DNA from 2 places in the Bacillus sp. SRI_025 genome. Region 2 is predicted to be linked to the other one. Evidence: predicted binding sites of a transcription regulator. Region 2 holds the regulator's gene; the other holds the start of a gene.
The links. The regulator LexA, encoded in region 2, represses DNA repair genes until DNA is damaged. The targets are predictions, from matches to a motif close to CGAACATATGTTCG.
Positions count from the first base shown of each region.

Region 1: AC20OE_RS08145 (DNA polymerase IV) is a predicted target of LexA. The motif match lies at 5,050-5,063, and genes of this name have one in related genera.

Region 1 covers NZ_JBYEGB010000002.1:614,864-623,680, forward strand. The annotation lists gene AC20OE_RS08125 (CoA-disulfide reductase) at 1-831, opposite strand, end outside; gene coaA (type I pantothenate kinase) at 1,020-1,979, shown strand; gene AC20OE_RS08135 (MDR family MFS transporter) at 2,013-3,248, opposite strand; gene AC20OE_RS08140 (YolD-like family protein) at 3,443-3,787, opposite strand; gene AC20OE_RS08145 (DNA polymerase IV) at 3,803-5,035, opposite strand; gene AC20OE_RS08150 (YfmQ family protein) at 5,188-5,637, opposite strand; gene AC20OE_RS08155 (GNAT family N-acetyltransferase) at 5,910-6,389, shown strand; gene AC20OE_RS08160 (GNAT family N-acetyltransferase) at 6,386-7,360, shown strand; gene AC20OE_RS08165 (iron-sulfur cluster biosynthesis family protein) at 7,440-7,766, shown strand; gene AC20OE_RS08170 (YqkC family protein) at 7,779-8,018, shown strand; gene AC20OE_RS08175 (response regulator aspartate phosphatase) at 8,320-8,817, shown strand, end outside.
Region 2 covers NZ_JBYEGB010000004.1:322,497-331,313, reverse strand. The annotation lists gene AC20OE_RS13960 (cytochrome c biogenesis protein CcdA) at 1-139, opposite strand, end outside; gene AC20OE_RS13955 (aspartyl-phosphate phosphatase Spo0E family protein) at 349-522, shown strand; gene AC20OE_RS13950 (YneF family protein) at 782-1,000, opposite strand; gene sirA (sporulation inhibitor of replication protein SirA) at 1,085-1,531, opposite strand; gene tkt (transketolase) at 1,730-3,733, opposite strand; gene AC20OE_RS13935 (DUF896 domain-containing protein) at 3,921-4,151, opposite strand; gene AC20OE_RS13930 (YneB family resolvase-like protein) at 4,221-4,868, opposite strand; gene yneA (cell division suppressor protein YneA) at 4,886-5,197, opposite strand; gene lexA (transcriptional repressor LexA) at 5,357-5,977, shown strand; gene AC20OE_RS13915 (hypothetical protein) at 6,023-6,469, opposite strand; gene AC20OE_RS13910 (IseA DL-endopeptidase inhibitor family protein) at 6,765-7,307, shown strand; gene AC20OE_RS13905 (STAS domain-containing protein) at 7,340-8,188, opposite strand; gene AC20OE_RS13900 (NucA/NucB deoxyribonuclease domain-containing protein) at 8,336-8,716, opposite strand.

The DNA of each region.
Region 1 (8,817 bases), on a different contig from region 2:
ATAAATGTCTTTTATATTGGTTTGCATGTATTGATTTACTGCAATAGCGCCATTTTGAAGACGCTTGATACCGGTACGATGTAAAAAGGAGGTTTGGGGAGTGACGCCGATGGCCATGATGACCATATCTGTTTGAATGGTTTGTTTGTCTGTGATAACAGCTGTAACATGTGACTTGCCTTCTAATTGCTCTACCGTTTCTCCAAGCGATACGTGAATACCCTTGGCGTCAGCCTCGTCTTTAAGATATTTTGCCATATCGGAGTCAAAGCCCGGGCCGAGTGCTGCTCCCCGCTGAATGATATGTACGTTTTTTCCGAGCGCTTTTAAATTTTCAGCCATTTCAAGGCCGATATATCCACCGCCAATGATGGTGACATGTGTGATGTCCTTTTTTAAATGGTTCAAAATGGACAGCGCATGCGGGATGGTTTTTAATACGTGTACGCCTTCTAATGGCTGAGTGTCTAAATCCAGTGTGACAGGGCTTGCTCCTGTTGCAATTAAAAGACGGTCATAGCTTTCTGTAAAAGGTTCTTTTGTTTTTGTATGATGACCCGACACTGTTTTTTGCTCTGGGTCAATGGAGGTCACTTCGTGTAAGCATCTGGCGTCAATTCCATATTTCTCACGAAAAGTTTCAGCACTGCGTGCGATCAGCTTTCTGTGATGATCAATGAGACCGCCGATCAAGTAGGGGAGTCCACACTGTCCATATGAGAAAATCTCTCCTTTCTCAAAAGCAACAATGTGTGCATTTGGATCCTCTCTATATATTTGCATCGCGCAGCTCATTCCAGCTGCATCTCCGCCAATCATCACATATTTCATTTGGTGTGCTCCCTTCTATCTATCATACTGAATACTCTTATTTACCCTCATATCCTTTTTTTTAATGCTTTTTTTTGCAAAAGAAGCAAACTTTAGTTGAAAAATAAAGACAGCGCCTTCATTTTAAGCTACAATCGGATTATCGTCTTTTTGGGTTACGAGTTTAGTGAAGATTGGTGGGAAAGACTTTGAGTGACACGCGACTAGATTTTAATACGTTATACACGCGCCATACGAGAGAGGCCTGGGCCGCTCTTGGAGAATATATGCCGGTATCTGTTTCAGAAGAGGAAGCGAGAGCGCTGCAAGGGCTAAATGACTATTTATCGCTCGAAGAAGTTCGAGATATTTACATACCGCTTATTCGTTTTCTGACATTACATGTCTTTGCAGAAAAACAAAAAAACCAGCATGTGAATGCCTTTTTAAACTACCCGCATCATGCCAAAATTCCCTTTTTAATTGGGATTGCTGGAAGTGTAGCTGTTGGGAAAAGCACAACGGCTCGTATCATTGAAACGCTTTTATCGAGGCTTGGAGATGGGCTGAAGGTAAGTCTTGTGACAACAGATGGCTTTTTATATCCTCAAAAAGAATTAAAGGATCGAGGGCTGATGGAAAAGAAGGGATTTCCAGAAAGCTACGATGTCAAAGCCCTGCTGTCTTTTTTAAATGAATTAAAATCAGGTAAACAAACTGTGCATGCCCCGGTATATTCGCATCTGACCTATGACCGGCTAGAAGGAGTGTATGAAACAGTAGAGGATGCAGATATTGTCATTATTGAAGGAATCAATGTGCTCCAATCACCAGCGCTGGATGATCTGAAGGATGAACCGCGTGTGTTTGTATCAGATTTCTTTGATTTTTCGATTTATGTAGACGCCGCTGAAACGCAAATTCAATTATGGTATAAAGAACGGTTTCGTTTACTAAGGGAAACAGCCTTCCAAGACCCTGAATCCTTCTTTCATCAATATAAAGATTTGACGGATGAAGAGGCAGATCAGATGGCAAGCACGATTTGGAATACCGTGAATCGGCCTAATTTATATCAAAATATTTTGCCGACAAAATATCGAGCTGATCTCATTTTGAAAAAAGGTGATCAGCACAAGGTGGAAGAGATCGCCATCCGCCGGGTATAAAGAAAAAACCGCTCAAACGAGAGAGCGGTTTTTTTAATGATCTCCACTTACTTTAACAGCTACGGCCGCCGCCGATCGCTTTTTTAAACGGTAATATCCTATGAGTAAGAATGGAACGCCTGCAATGGTGATCATCGATAAGACCGTAAAAATGGAGAGGGGATGGGCTGCGCCAAAATAGTCAATGCACAGTCCGCCGACAAATGGTCCGATGACGCTGCCGAGCTGAGAAAATCCCATCGCACCAAAGTAAGATCCCTTCACTTCAGGCTTTGCAATATTGTCTACAAAAAGATCCATCATCGCAAACAGCAGAACCTCGCCAATCGTAAACACGACAATGATGAAAGCAAGCATGCCGAGACTCTGTGAAAAAGCAATGGCAAACAAACTGCCGGCAAGGAGAATATTCCCAGTGGTCAGCGACAAAATGGTGGAGTAGCGCTTCGCAATCATGATGAGCGGGTATTGTACGACAATGACAACTACTGCATTTAAAGACAAAAGATATCCAAACAGTTTAGGACCATCCTCAATCATAGGTGACGCTGATAAGTATTGAGGCAGTGTTGAGCTTAAATGCGAATACCCGAACGAACATAAGGTAACGCCGATGAGGATGATGCTAAAGACCGTATCTTTTTGAATAATGGAAAGGGCTTTTTTGACGCTGATTTGTTTCGTGCTTTCTGGAGCAGCAACTGGATGTTTTTGAAATTGCCAGGCCAGTGTTAATCCGTATAACAAATAAATGAAGGCAGCGACAAGAAATGGAAACGTTGTTTTCGATGATCCGAGATATAAGCCAAGCAGCGGGCCGAAGATTACACCAATATTAATGGCCGTATACCGTAAATTAAAAACAAATAACCGAATACTTGATGGGGTGACATCAGATAAGAGTGCCTTAGACGTCGGTTCAAACAGTGCCCGGCACAGTCCATTTAAAGCGTTCATGAGGAAGAAGACCCAAATGGCATCTGCAAATGCAAAGCCAACAAAGACAAATGACCAGCCGAAGATGGATAGAAGCATGACTTTTTTTCTGCCGATTCGGTCAGAAACATAGCCGCCGTAAAAACTCGCAACGATCCCAATAAGGGAGCTGACGGCAATGATTAACCCAGCTGAAGAAGCTGAAGCCCCTTTGACTTGTGTCAAATAAACGGCCAAAAAAGGAATGCTCATGGACGTCGCCATTCGGCCGAATATGGTGCCGATGATGATCGTCCAACTAAGTGGATGTAAAGTACGTAAATTATTTTTCATGCTGTTTCTCCCCTGAGTGTTAAGATGTTCCAATCATACATGAAAAATTGTGCAAATTAAATACACAATTTGATGGAGGAGACATCCACCATATGACAGAGGAGCTCCGAATAGCCCGCAAATTTGGAGAGCATGTTTTTTCTGCCGATGCTTCTATGTTTTTTTGCTGATTCGTACGATCACTTAAAGACCATTTAATCCAGATCAATCGCGGCAATTTGCTGCAAGGACAGGTGGAGAACATCTTCATCATTGACGATTTTGATGCGCTGCGTTTCATAATGAATGGCTTTCACCCAGCCCCAAAACTGCTGTTTCATACCTGCTGCAGCATATGTCACGCAAATCGCTTGGTCCTCTGTAATCGACTGTGTGATCAAAAAATTCATTTCCTCTAGCCGATCAGTGCTCAGCGGAGGAGGCGTGTATTCTTTTTTCTTCCGTTTTTGAGCAAGCAGCTGTTCACGGTGCTCTGGTAGCATCATTCGGCTTGATTCCCACATGATGTTGTATCCAGGTGTTAATTTATTGGGATTCATGGCTGTTCGCCTCCGTTATTTGTAATGTCCACCAATTTTTTCGGCGCGGTGATACGCCTGCCCTGCGCTTGTTAGTGACGAAGCGTGCAAGAGCGCAGCAGGTCCATACTTCATATGGATGGCATCAAATACTTTGCTGAGTCTGTCTTTTTTTAAATGGTGATCAAATAAACTCAGCTGATATTGGCTGTCAGGCTGCAGCTGCGAGAGAGTAATACCTACACTGCGAATGGGCTGGCCGTCCCAGTGCTGCTGACATAGCTGAATGGCTGCGTCTGCAATATCTGTCCCGTACTGTGTGGGTGAATGGAGCTTGATTTGTCTATGAAATCCAGTCGGATGAGAAAAATCAGCGCCTCTTACGCCAACAGACACCGTTTGCCCAACATAATGCTTAAAGCGCGCACGTCTTGCCACTTCTTCACTCAATTCAAGAAGGGCGACTTTGATGTCCTCAAAGGACGCATAATCATGGGGAAGGGTCATATGATGCCCAACCGCTTTTTGCTGATCATGTGTGTGAAGAGTGACCGGGGAAGGGTCGTGTCCTAAAGCAGTTCGCTGCAGAAGCTCCCCGTTGATTCCCCAGCGCTTTTTTAGCCGGTCTAACGGATAAGTAGCAAGTGTCCCAATGGTACTGATGCCCATTCGTTTTAAATGGTGCTCCATTCGTTTACCGACGCCAAATAGTTTTCCAACCGGAAGCGGCCATAAATCAGCCGCCACCCGGTCTGCACGAAGCTCATAGATGCCAGATGTGTTTTTTTTAGCAAAATGGTCACAGGCCATTTTAGCGAGCACTTTATTAGGACCAATGCCAACGCGTGCGTAAATGCCCGTCTGGTTCATAATAGTCGTTTGTATATTTTGGGCGATCTCGCGGGGTGAACCGAGTAGTGTCACACTCCCCGTAATATCGAGAAACTGTTCATCAATTGAATAGGGTTCGACAAGATCTGTGTATTGTTCAAGCAGTTCTGTCATCATGACAGAAACATCAAGGTAGCGCTGCATACGTGGACGTACGACGACGGCTTCAGGGCATTTCTCCTGTGCTTCCCATAATCTTGATGCATTTTGTACGCCCCGTTTTTTAGCGAGCGGGCAGGCGGCAAGTACGACCCCGCTCCGCCGCTCAGGATCTCCTGAGACGATGAGCGGCACATCCTTCAAATGAGGAGCCTCCACTTTTTCGACCGACGCATAAAATGACTGCATATCCACAAGCAGAATGGCTCGTTCATTCATCATTTTCACCTCTTAGAACGTATGTTCTGTATATATTTTAACCGCCAGAAGGTGAAATTGATACTGGTAAATCATTCAAAGAGAAGAGTGTAAATCCATACAAAAAAGACGAAGTGTTTCCACTTCGTCTCATCTGTGTAAAATGAGCCATTTTAAGCATGTGCCAAGTTATTGGATGCTTGGAGCGGCTCAGAACGCAAACGATAGGCCGTTAGCTTTTTCTTAGGCTTATGAGTAAACTGCCGCACCACATCCACGTGGTCATCGTAATGATACAGATAAAGGGTCACATCATGCTTGCCAAGCTTTGTTTGCATGGTAAGCGGCGCTGGTCCTTCCTGCGGATGAAGAAAACGCTCTTCGTCACCAGGATAAATATAATAGCGTTCAATAAAGATCGCATCATTAAAATGTTGAATAATTTCAGATGTTTGCTGATCATCGAGTGGACGTCCTTGAAACGTCATCGTTGTTTGATCACTTGTTACTTTTGCATGCACCGCATAACGACTAAAAAGGCGTTCAACAACACCAGAAGGCAGCGAAGTGACAAGCAGCTTTAAAAGACTAAACACAACAAGTGAAGTAACAATCCAAACCAATATCATCATCTCCAATAAACTTTTGTTCCATTTCTTATATGAACAATTTTAACATAACAAAAGAATGGATCTTTCGCATAAAAAGTGAACTTTTTGAAATAAGTGTGAAGATTTAAAAGGAGATGACCGCGAAAAGACGAAGAACCAACAAAGCTGAAGGAAAAAAGGCTGATACATCACCTTTACAAACAATTGATCAGACAGGTAGACTATTGAAACAGTTGATTTTTTGTGAAACGGTACAGCTAAAAATGAAAAGGGGCGAGGCCATCATGATACGTCAAGTGAAGCCGTCAGATTTTTATGCGGTCACATCCGTCATTCAAAGCTGGTGGGGAGGCAGAGATTTGCGCGCAAAATTGCCAAAGCTATTTTTCGAACATTTTCAGCAAACAAGTTTTGTCGTTGTTGAAAAAGGTGAACTGATCGGCTTTTTAGTCGGTTTTTTATCGCAATCGCATTCAGATGAAGCGTATATTCACTTTGTGGGGGTACATCCAGACCACCGAAAATTGAAGATTGGCAAAATTCTCTATCAAGCGTTTTATGAAGCGGCTGAAAAGGAAGGAAGAACAACGATTAAGGCCATCACAGCTCCTGTCAATAAAGTCTCAATTGCTTACCATACAAAGCTCGGTTTTCAGATAGAAAAGGGAGATAAAACGGTCGATGGCATTTCAGTTTTTTCAGATTACGACGGCATTCATGAAGACAGGGTGCTGTTTGTGAAAAAGCTGGAGGCGAAAGCATGATCATTAGACTGAATCAAAAAAATAAAGAACAAGCAAAAGAGCTGTTACATATCCAATTGGCTGCATATCAGCGGGAGGCAGAGCAAATTGGCTATCAAGATTTACCGCCCTTAAAAGAAACGGTTAAAGACATAATAGAAACAAATGAGATTTTCATAGGATTTGAAAAAGAGGGGCATTTGTTAGGGATCGCTTCATATGAACTGCATGACGACCGGATCATCCTCAGCCGGTTAGCTGTGCATCCACATCATGTCAATCAAGGCATCGGGACAGCGCTCCTGCAATCCATCATCCAGCATCAAAAAACAATTGAGCTCACAACAGCGGAAGCAAATATACCAGCAATCAAGCTTTATGAAAAACTAGGGTTTAAACAGAAGGATCGTTTGCAGGTGGAAAACAATCTGATGTTAACAAAGATGGAACGTTTGATGCTTCGAAAAGTGGAAGTGATTGAATACCAAGCGAGCTGGCCAAAACAATTTCAAGATGAGCATGATAAGCTGAAAAAGATAGTTGGCGACAACTGGGTATATGGCCATCATATTGGCAGTACGTCAGTCATAGGAATGGCGGCTAAGCCAATTATTGATATATTGCTAGAGGTGAAGCATATCAGTCGCTTAGATGAATGTAACCACCTGTTTCGTCAGCTTGGATATGAACCGCTCGGAGAAAATGGACTCAAGGGAAGACGTTTTTTTAGAAAAGGCGGCTTGAATCGAACACATCACGTTCACGCCTATGAAGCTGGACATGATGATGTAAAAAGGCATTTGGTGTTCCGAGATTATTTAAAAGCTGCACCTGATCGTGCCAAAGCCTATGCCGATAAAAAGCGTCAATTGGCAAAAGCATATCCTGAAGATATGGCAAGTTATATGAAAGGAAAAGATGGGCTCATTAAAGAAATTGAACAAGAAGCGTACAATTGGTCAGACCAGTTAAAGAAAAACGATCAGACATAAGAGCTGGCAGGACGTGAACATGTTTAATTGATGACTGATATGTTACAATGTAACAATCAACGAAAAAAGGATGTTCGGCATGTATATTCATATAACAGAACCAGCAGCAGCGTACCTTACAAAACAACAAGCAGGGCATGAAACAAAAGAACTGCTCCTTCGATATGATTCAGATGGGTGCGGCTGTGCGGTAAGCGGTGTCCCAATGATTTGGCTCACAGGTGAAAGAACAGGCGAATGGGAAGAGCTCAAGCATAATCAGCTCTTTAAGCTGTACATACACACAGCACAAAAGGTCTTTTTTGACGAGGAAATGACGATTGATTTTAATGAAAAAGCCAACACACTCATGTTGAAAAGTCCTCAACAAATACTCAGCCCGAGAATGGGTATACTTGTAAAGTAAGGTGGAAATGTAGTGGATCAAAAGCTAAAAGTGATACAAAATACGGCACAAAATAAAACATGGGTGTCGTTTTTAAATAACAATCATCCCTATAGCCTTTTGCACTGGTCAATAGGTGGAATGGATTCGGTGAAAAAGGACGTTTGGCTTCTTCAAGATGAAGTCACATTTGAAACGGAAGAATTTCCAACGCTCGAATTAGCTGTCAATTGGATCAAAGAGAATATGGACCAAGTAACAGATGTATTATAAAAGCCCTTTTTCGAAAGGGTTTTTTTCGTGCGTTCATCATCTCATCAAACGGCACGGTTGTCTAATCTGAAAAATGATCTTTTGAAGCAAAAAAAGCAGTTTTTCAACAAACAATTCGACAAAATGAGCAAGCTGGAAATAAAAAAATAATGGCTGTAAATGCCGAAAAATAGGCATTCGCAGCGTTTATTGCGGGATACCGAAAACTTTGCGAAAAATGACATTTCATATTTCTTCCATTCGAGGAAATGTGATAGAATACAACATGTATCGTATATGAGAAGGGAGGTGCTAAAGTGAATTGAAGCTCAAGCTGTCATCGCCTCAGGTTGGAATCAAAATAAACGAATGGTATAGGCAGATTTGCGGATTTCATGTGATGAAAGCAGAGAAGCTGAAGGCGGAGATCGAGCAGGAAATCCTCGAAATGGAGCAGGATCAAAACTTGTTATTGTTTTACCAGCTGATGGATTTTCGCCACAAGGTAATGCTTGAATATTTTGAACCGGCAAAGAAAGCCTCGAATGATGAAGAGATTAAGAATTTGCTAGAAACGATCGAACATTCACAAACGAAATTAACGGATATGCTTGAATACTATGTTCATTTTTTCACAGGAATGTTTGAATTTGAACAGAGAAACTACTTAAGTGCCATTGCTTATTACCGCTCAGCAGAAAAAAAGCTCAATCTCATATCAGATGATATAGAAAGAGCAGAATTTTACTTTAAATTAGCAGAAATTTACTACCACATGAAACAAACCCACTTTTCGATGCACTATGCCTTGCAAGCGTTA
Region 2 (8,817 bases):
TCACCTTCTCAGATTTCACTTCATCTATACTAACGCCCGTAATATACGATAAAAACGCTGGATAAAGCGGAAGACAGCACGGTGAAATAAAAGAAAGAAATCCTGCTCCAAATGCTAAAAAGTAATTCAAATCTGTCAAAAGAACACCCCCTTCTTACAAATATACAATAAGAGATGACAAAATCATTTCATTTTTTTTACATCACCTCAATAAAGATGGTCTATTCTCTTAAAACCTTATATAATTTAATTTGACATCAAGATAATGAATCCTTTAAATTTGAAAATAAACCTTAAAATGGATATAATAGAATCGATTCTTTTTATCAAGATTTGCATGAAAGGAACATGACTTTGGTAAAAACATCATTATTAACTCAAATCGAAGAAAAAAGAGAAGAGCTGATGAAAGTTGTCTTGCATAATGGGATGACATCAACAGTGACCATCGAACATAGCCAGCAGCTAGATCATCTCCTCTTACAATATCAACGACACTTACACTCAAACTCAGCCAACTAATTATACTTCATGATATCAAACATGCCGAACCATTGTAGAACAGTTGATATGTGTGACCATAAAAGAAACGAAAACCTCTGATATAGGGGTTTTTTGTTTTTCATGCTGTTTGACGCAATAATAAAAACCACCTTCCCTGCTTCATTCATGCAAGTACAGTGGTTTTAAGCGTCTGATGAAGGTGAATTGAATAAAGAAAGGACAACGCTTGTCCATTCTTTATAACCATGTTCCATCTATGATCATAATATCGTACGTATTATTTCGCTTGGTTGTTCATGGCTTTCATCATTTGATTGATTTTCTTCTGGGACGGTTTCATGCCCATTTGCATCATCATCATTCGAAGCATTTGTTCATTAATCGGTGGATTCTTTTTCAAATAGCTCATCATATACTTACGAGCAATAAAGAATCCGAGTGCAACTCCTGCAAGCAGTGCAACAACGCCTACAAGGATGCCAACCCATAAATCCATAATTCTTCCTCCTTCATGTTGTCTCGTATAAAGTGTACTAAACAAAAGGCTATTATACAACATTTCACGTTCAATTTTATTTTTTTAAACAAAATTCCTCACTTTTACTGGATTAAGCCACCCGTGCTTCTTTGAACTAAAGTCCATCGCAAGAAAACAAGGGCTGATTTTTCTCAGCACTTCAAAAAACACCGCTTCTGCTTCATAACTGCCAGTGGCAGACATTTGGATATACCGGTCTTTAATAATAAATGCTGCGGTTCCTTTTCCATCTGGTAAGGAAGCGCTGTAAATCGAGCCTATTTGTGTATAGTGAATGTTCGTTAAGTTATTCATGAGACGCTGGTGCATATGAAAAGCAGGGATTCGTTTCGTCACATAATCCACTTGCTTCACAAGCATAACTAACTCATCGTCAGTGCGATTCGTCCAGTGTAACGACTCAAACAAATGAAACAAAATCGATTCTCTGCCAAAATAGTGATGTGCAAATTCATCCTCAATCCAATAAATATAATAATGGCGTTCCATGTCTATCCCTTCCTTTCACATTTCGTCAATCTCGTTTATTGCTTGTATTATACAAAAATGTGAAAGAAAGAATTGTCTATATATGAAGCAAGAAGAAACTAGTTTTGTCAAAAAAACAAGAAAAAAGAAAAAAGTTTGCAGAGCGGATGAAAATGCTCTGCAAACAGATAGCAAAAAAGCATGATGCTTGGAGTTCGTTTATTTATTCAGCTTCGCTTTCACACGGCTGACTACATTGCTGACAGTAAATCCGTATTTCTCGATAATGGTTTCACCTGGTGCAGATGCGCCAAATTTATCAATTGCAATCACGTCACCGTCAAGGCCAGTGTAACGCTCCCAGCCAAGTGAAGCACCCATTTCAATCGCAATACGTGCACGTACTGCTTTAGGAAGAACGGATTCTTTGTATTCGTCTGACTGCTGATCGAAGCGATCCCATGCAGGAAGGCTGACAACAGATGCGCGGATACCTTCTTTTTCAAGTGCTTTTTGGGCTTCAATGGCTAAACCAACCTCAGATCCTGAAGCGAGTAGAAGTGCTTCTGGCTGTGCATCAGCTGCTTCAACCACAACGTAACCACCCTTTTCTACTCCCTCATATGCCTTCTCTGGTGCCTGGTCAATCGTTGGAAGGTTTTGACGAGTAAGAACTAGTGCAGTCGGTTTATCAGTTGAAGATACAGCTAGTTTCCACGCTGCAGCTGTTTCATTTCCATCTGCTGGGCGAATAACGGAAAGGTTAGGCATCGCACGCAGTGAAGCAAGCTGTTCAACCGGTTCATGTGTTGGACCATCTTCACCAACAGCGATACTATCATGAGTAAAGACGTATGTGACTGGAAGTCCCATTAAGGCAGCAAGACGAATCGCTGGTCTTAAGTAATCTGAGAAAACAAAGAACGTTCCGCCGAATACACGAAGACCGCCGTGAAGCGCCATACCGTTGAGCGCCGCACCCATTGCAAATTCTCTCACACCGAACCAAATGTTTTTGCCGGCATAATTATTTTTTCCGAAATCATCCGTGTTTTTAATCGTTGTTTTGTTTGATCCAGCAAGGTCAGCAGACCCGCCAATAAAGAAAGGTACTTGCTTTGCAATGCCATTTAACACTTCGCCTGAAGAAGCGCGGGAGGCAAGGCTTGAACCTGCTTCATAAACAGGAACCTCTTGGTCCCAATTTTCAGGAAGCTTTCCTTCAATCGCAAGCTTCAGCTGTGCTGCCAGCTCTGGATATTCTTTTTCGTATTGCGCAAACAGCTCATTCCAAGCTGCTTCTTTTTTCTGACCAGCGTCTTTGACAGCTTCTTTGAAATGATCGTACACTTCAGAAGGTACATGGAAATCTTCTTCAAACGTCCAAGAGTAAGCATCCTTCGTCAGCTTAGCTTCCTCGCTGCCAAGAGGTGCACCATGCACACCAGACGTTCCCGCACGGTTTGGCGAACCGAAACCGATTGTTGTTTTCACTTCGATTAAAGTAGGTCTGTCTGTGCTTTGTTTCGCCTTTTCAATAGCAGCTGTTACTTCTTCGATGTTGTTGCCGTCTTTCACGTAAAGAACTTCCCAGTTCATCGCTTCAAAACGATTCTTCACATTTTCAGAGAATGAGCGATCTAAGTCGCCATCTAAAGAAATGTCATTTGAATCGTAAAGAACGATTAAACGGCCTAAGCCTAAATGACCAGCAAGTGAAGCAGCTTCTGAGGAAATCCCCTCCATTAAGTCTCCATCTCCGCAAATGCTGTATGTATAGTGATCTACAACCTGAAAGTTGTCTTTGTTATACGTTTCCGCAAGATGTCTTTCTGCAAGTGCCATCCCTACTGCCATAGCAATTCCCTGGCCTAAAGGACCTGTTGTGGCATCTACGCCTTCTGTGTGTCCAAATTCAGGATGTCCAGGTGTTTTGCTTCCCCATTGGCGGAATTGTTTTAGATCATCGATGCTCAGATTGTATCCGCTTAAATGAAGCATGCTGTATAGAAGCATAGAACCATGTCCCGCAGATAAAACAAAGCGGTCTCTGTTAAACCATTTTGGATTTTGCGGACTTACGTTTAAGTGATTCGTCCATAAAGCGTACGCCATTGGTGCAGCACCCATCGGCATTCCTGGGTGACCGGAATTCGCTTTTTCAATTGCGTCTATGGAGAGAGTACGTATTGTTGCAATAGATTTCAATTCAATCGTTTCCATATAAATCCCCTTCCGTATCTTGTGTACACCATTATCATAAATCTACTGTCCTTTTTTCACAACTATTTCACGCTGAAAAAGAAGGATTTTGTCACATTTAGTTTATCGATCACCTAAAAAGTTATGCAAATATGAAAAAAGACGAGAATAATCTTCCCATCTTTTCAAAATTCAAGAAATCACAGCCTTAATGAAGGTTCTGATCTTTTTCTCTTTTTAATTTTTCTGGTGTGACATCGTTTCCTTCAGGATCAACGATCTTGACAGTTTTAAGTGTATTTTTCATAGAAGAACGAAAAGCTTTCAAATACTCTTCTCTCAACTGCTTTTGTTCTGTTTTTTCAGCGTCTGATAAACCGGTCTCTTTCGACTTTTTTGAAAGCTCATTTATTCTTGCAAGCTGTTCTTTAGAAATCATGACAAACTCCTTTAAAGCATTTTCTCTACATACTACTAAATATCAATCATTTTGACAACAAATCACGCTTTAGGTGGTAAGGTCTTTTTCATATTCTTGATACCTTCTATGCACCGTTGCTTTTGAAATGTCAAAACCTAATGCCTGAAGAGTTGCGGCAATTTCGGCGAATGTCATATTGTTTTTTCTTAATCGAACAATTTCTGAAATCGGCACTTCAATACGCTCACGGCCAGGTGCATGGTCCTGCTGCCTTAAATTCAGTTCAGGCTGATATCCGCGCTCAACTGCCCTTTTCATTCCCCGCTTGATTTTCAGGTTATGAATTTTCCGTTGGTATTCTTCGACGACTCCTACAATCTCAATGACCATTTCATCTGCTTCTGAAAGCTCAAGCTCTCCTCTATGAAACACGCTGTATACCTTTACGTTCTCTTTAAATAAACAATGAAGAAGTGCAATTTTTGCTTGTCCTCTTCCAAGACGAGTTTCATCCTGGATCAAAACGGCATCGATTGACTCTTCCTTCAGTGCAGCAAGCATTTCAAACACACCATCACGATCTAAATCATATCCACTTGCTTTTTCTTTGATGACTTTGACCACATTCATCTTGTGCATGGCAGCTAACGCCAGCAGTTCTTCTTCTTGTCTTTTCAACGAGGTTTCCTGCTCTTCTTTGACAGTGCTTACTCTCGCATAAATGATTGCGTTCATGTCTAAAATCGACCTTTCTACTGTACTGTTGCAAGCTGATATACGACTGGATGCTCTTTTTTGACGGGTATAACAAGAATGTCGCCAGGCTGGATTTCAGTTGAAGCAAGATCATTGTGTTCGGTAACCCAATCAATAAATGCATTTTTGTCGATTGATTTGCTGTCGTTTACTTGATCAGCTAACCCCCAAAGAGTATCACCTGATTGAACCTCTATTTTAACATACTGATTTGTATCATTATGGCTTGTGACTGCAATAAGTGAGAGAAATATGCCAACGATGAATGAGAATACCCCAATAAAAATAATAGATTCTTTTAACCTCATAATGTCATCTCTCCTAATAGAATATGTGTTCGCTCTTTCTGTCACTCATTATAAATACGAACAAATGTTTCTGTCAAACGTTTTTTTCGAACCTATGTTTGTACTGTTAGGAAAAACATGCTATAATTTCTTTAAAATTGACGTTTTGAGGTGCAAAAGATGACGAAGCTATCAAAAAGACAACTCGATATCCTGAAATTCATCAAAGATGAAGTAAAAAGCAAGGGTTATCCCCCATCCGTCCGTGAAATTGGAGAAGCTGTCGGTCTAGCATCCAGTTCAACGGTCCATGGACATTTAGCTAGACTAGAAACAAAGGGCTTAATTAGAAGAGACCCGACAAAACCGAGAGCGATCGAAGTACTAGATGAAGAGGAAATGAATATTCCAAAGAGTGCTGTAATGAACGTTCCAGTCATCGGAAAAGTAACGGCCGGCCTTCCTATCACTGCTGTTGAAAATGTAGAAGAATACTTCCCCCTTCCAGAGACTTTTGCAGCACCAGATGAACAAGTGTTTATGCTTGAAATTATGGGAGAAAGTATGATTGATGCAGGTATTTTGGACAAGGACTATGTCATCGTGCGTCAGCAAAGCACCGCTAACAATGGTGATATTGTGGTCGCCATGACAGAGGAAGATGAAGCGACAGTCAAACGCTTTTATAAAGAAGATACACACTTTAGATTACAGCCAGAGAACCCATCAATGGAACCGATTATTTTACAGAATGTGAGTATACTAGGTAAAGTGATTGGCGTATTTCGAAATATTCATTAAAAAAAGCCGGTATTTCATCAGCTGCTGATGAGAACCGGCTTTTTCTTATGCACAAGAATAGGCAAGAATACTTGAACTTGGGAAGGAACCAAATGTAAAGTTCGGCCATATAAAACCAGTTGTTCGGCCAAAAGGCTGTGAGGAAAGAACGAACATTAAAAATACTTGACCGTTTCTCAAAAACACAATTGTCCATCTTCTATTACATCCCGCTGCAAATTGTACAGTTTGATGACCTCCGCCAACACCGTGCCCAGATATAAGCGACTGCATACTCTGTGGCTGCGAGAGTGCTTGTTGATACTGCGAAATGATATGCTGCGGCGGTGCCGGCGGTGCAGATTGTCCGCCTGAACCTTGCCCTGGCCAAGTACCTCCTCCGATCGGAAACCCAGGAAACCCTCCACCTTGAGGAATACCAACAGATGGAAATCCTTGCATCTGCCTATCATATGAGTACCCATTCCACACACCTTCATACGGATGATACATAATAAACACCACTTTCTTTAGACATTCATCACGACAGTATATGTCATAAATAAAAAAGTGTGTTAAACGTCTAAATAGAAATTTTTCCAAAAGACGTTTCGTTCTTCTTTAGAACGGTTAAATAATCATTAAGAAGAAAAATAAAAAAATGAAAACTTTTTGTCTCCCTCAAACGTTATATAATTAGAAACAAAAGAAATAAAAAAACATTTAGATTTAATACTTGTAATATCACTGTAATTATTGTAACATTTGTAACATAAGAAGTTTTCATTGAGAAAAGGAGGCAATTGCCTTGAAAAAATTATTTGTTTTATTAACTGCTATTATGCTTATGATCTCATTACAAACTACAACATTGGCCGCTTCCAAGAAATCAGCCGCTTTGACAAATAAAGAAGCGTTACATATTGCCCTTGATGCAAGAGAACACTTTTGGAGTGCAATGTCAGGCTACAAAATTAAAGAACATTCTAATTACAAATTAAAATCATTTACCTATAAAGATATGACATACAACTATCTTTCTAAAACATTTGATACAAAGAAAAAATTAAACAGCTACCTATCTCAAGTGTTCACTCAAGATGCCATCAAACATGGTTTAAAAGATTATCAGTTTATTGTTCATAAAGGCAAAATGGCTGTTCCAGTCGGTGACGGAGATAACATGCTCAATTGGGAAAAAGCCACACCTAAACTTGTTTCTAAGAAGCAAACAGTCCGCACATATGAATTTACTGTCCCAACACTTGATGGACGCAAAGTAAAACGAACTGTTACGTACGAAAAAGTACAAAAAGATTGGAAAGTCACACAAATTGACGCTGTCATCTAAATAAAAAACCAGGCCTCTCATCGGCCTGGTTTTTATATTGGAGAAAATTCAGTCATGCGGTCCAGCGCGTGAGCAAGTGATGATGCCGTGCGAAATTCATTAAAAGGAAGCCCGAGCTGTACTGCTGTTTGAGCAATTTCTGGTCTAATTCCTGAAATGGTCGTCTCTACTCCAATTAACCGAAGTGACGTAACAAGGTCAAAGATTTGATGAGCCACCATTGTATCAATAATGACAACACCCGATAGATCAATACATAAATGCTGAACCCCTTTTTGCGAGCACTGTTTTAGCGTATTTTCTAAAATAATCTTTGCTCTCGCTGTGTCAATATCACCTACTAAAGGCAACAACGCAATCTGGCTTTTTAAAACAATCACCGGTGAACTCAATTCATAAATCATATCTCTTTGAGCCACAAGCTTCTTCGTTGTATTTTTCACATATTGCTGGATAAACACATGGATTGAAATATTAAACGCTTCGGAAATTAAATCATACCAATAAAAAATGCGGTCAATATCAATGTCACCTTGACGCTGTTTAATAAATTCTTTTAAGTAATGCAGAACGACTCTTTGATTAGACATGTATTCTCTTACGACATAATCTAATGGTGTATTTAAATGCTTCGGATCACTGGCTAAATCCTCAGACCATTTTTTAAATTCAGTATGTAAATATGTCTTGTCTTCAATAATAGCTCGTATAAAGTGCTGGTAATAATCTTGATTCTGCCGTTTTAGCTCTGCAATGATGCTGGAATCTGTTGAACGATATATCGATTCTGGATCATCGTCCTCAATTGATTCATACCATGTTTCAGTCAGCTTCTCTGCATGCTGCATAAAAAAATCGTATAATGCACGGTTCTTATCCATAAGCAAATGTCCCTTCACATTTTCTTCTTGTCAGTCTTTGTACCTTATAGATTGATTGTACCACTGAATCTTTTTTCCCTGCCAGCTCGGATACGCTCTGCCATAAACAAAAAAGGCACCCGCTCGAGGGGTGCCTTTTCCTCAGATTTATTTCACAATGAATAATATTCTTTTCCCATCAGGAAATCCGCTGATTTGGTGCCCGACCCATGAGCCTGCTCCCCTATTATCAGATGGACTGACATATTGAACGCTTGCGCCTTTTCCTCCCTCAAGACAAACCGCCATCGGCCATTCATCCCGGTCAAATCCAGGTTTTGTCGGAATCCCTTTTAATGATTCTTGCCTGCGGGCATCTGCTCCATTCCTGTCAATGGTACACACATCTGAATGCCCTTTTCGAATGGCTTCTTGAATATGACTGCCTGTTTCAGGGTACCTTTCCTTTGGAAATTGAACGACATGATCATATCGATCAGCCCCTTTTGCTGCCTGCTTCTCTCCAAATCCACCTAACAACATGCCCATCCATATCACAAAACATAAAGCGACAGCAGCGATCCAGCCTCTTTTCATCTTCAAAAGCGCGTGACCTCCTCATCCATCTCAAGCATGGTTTTGACTTAAAG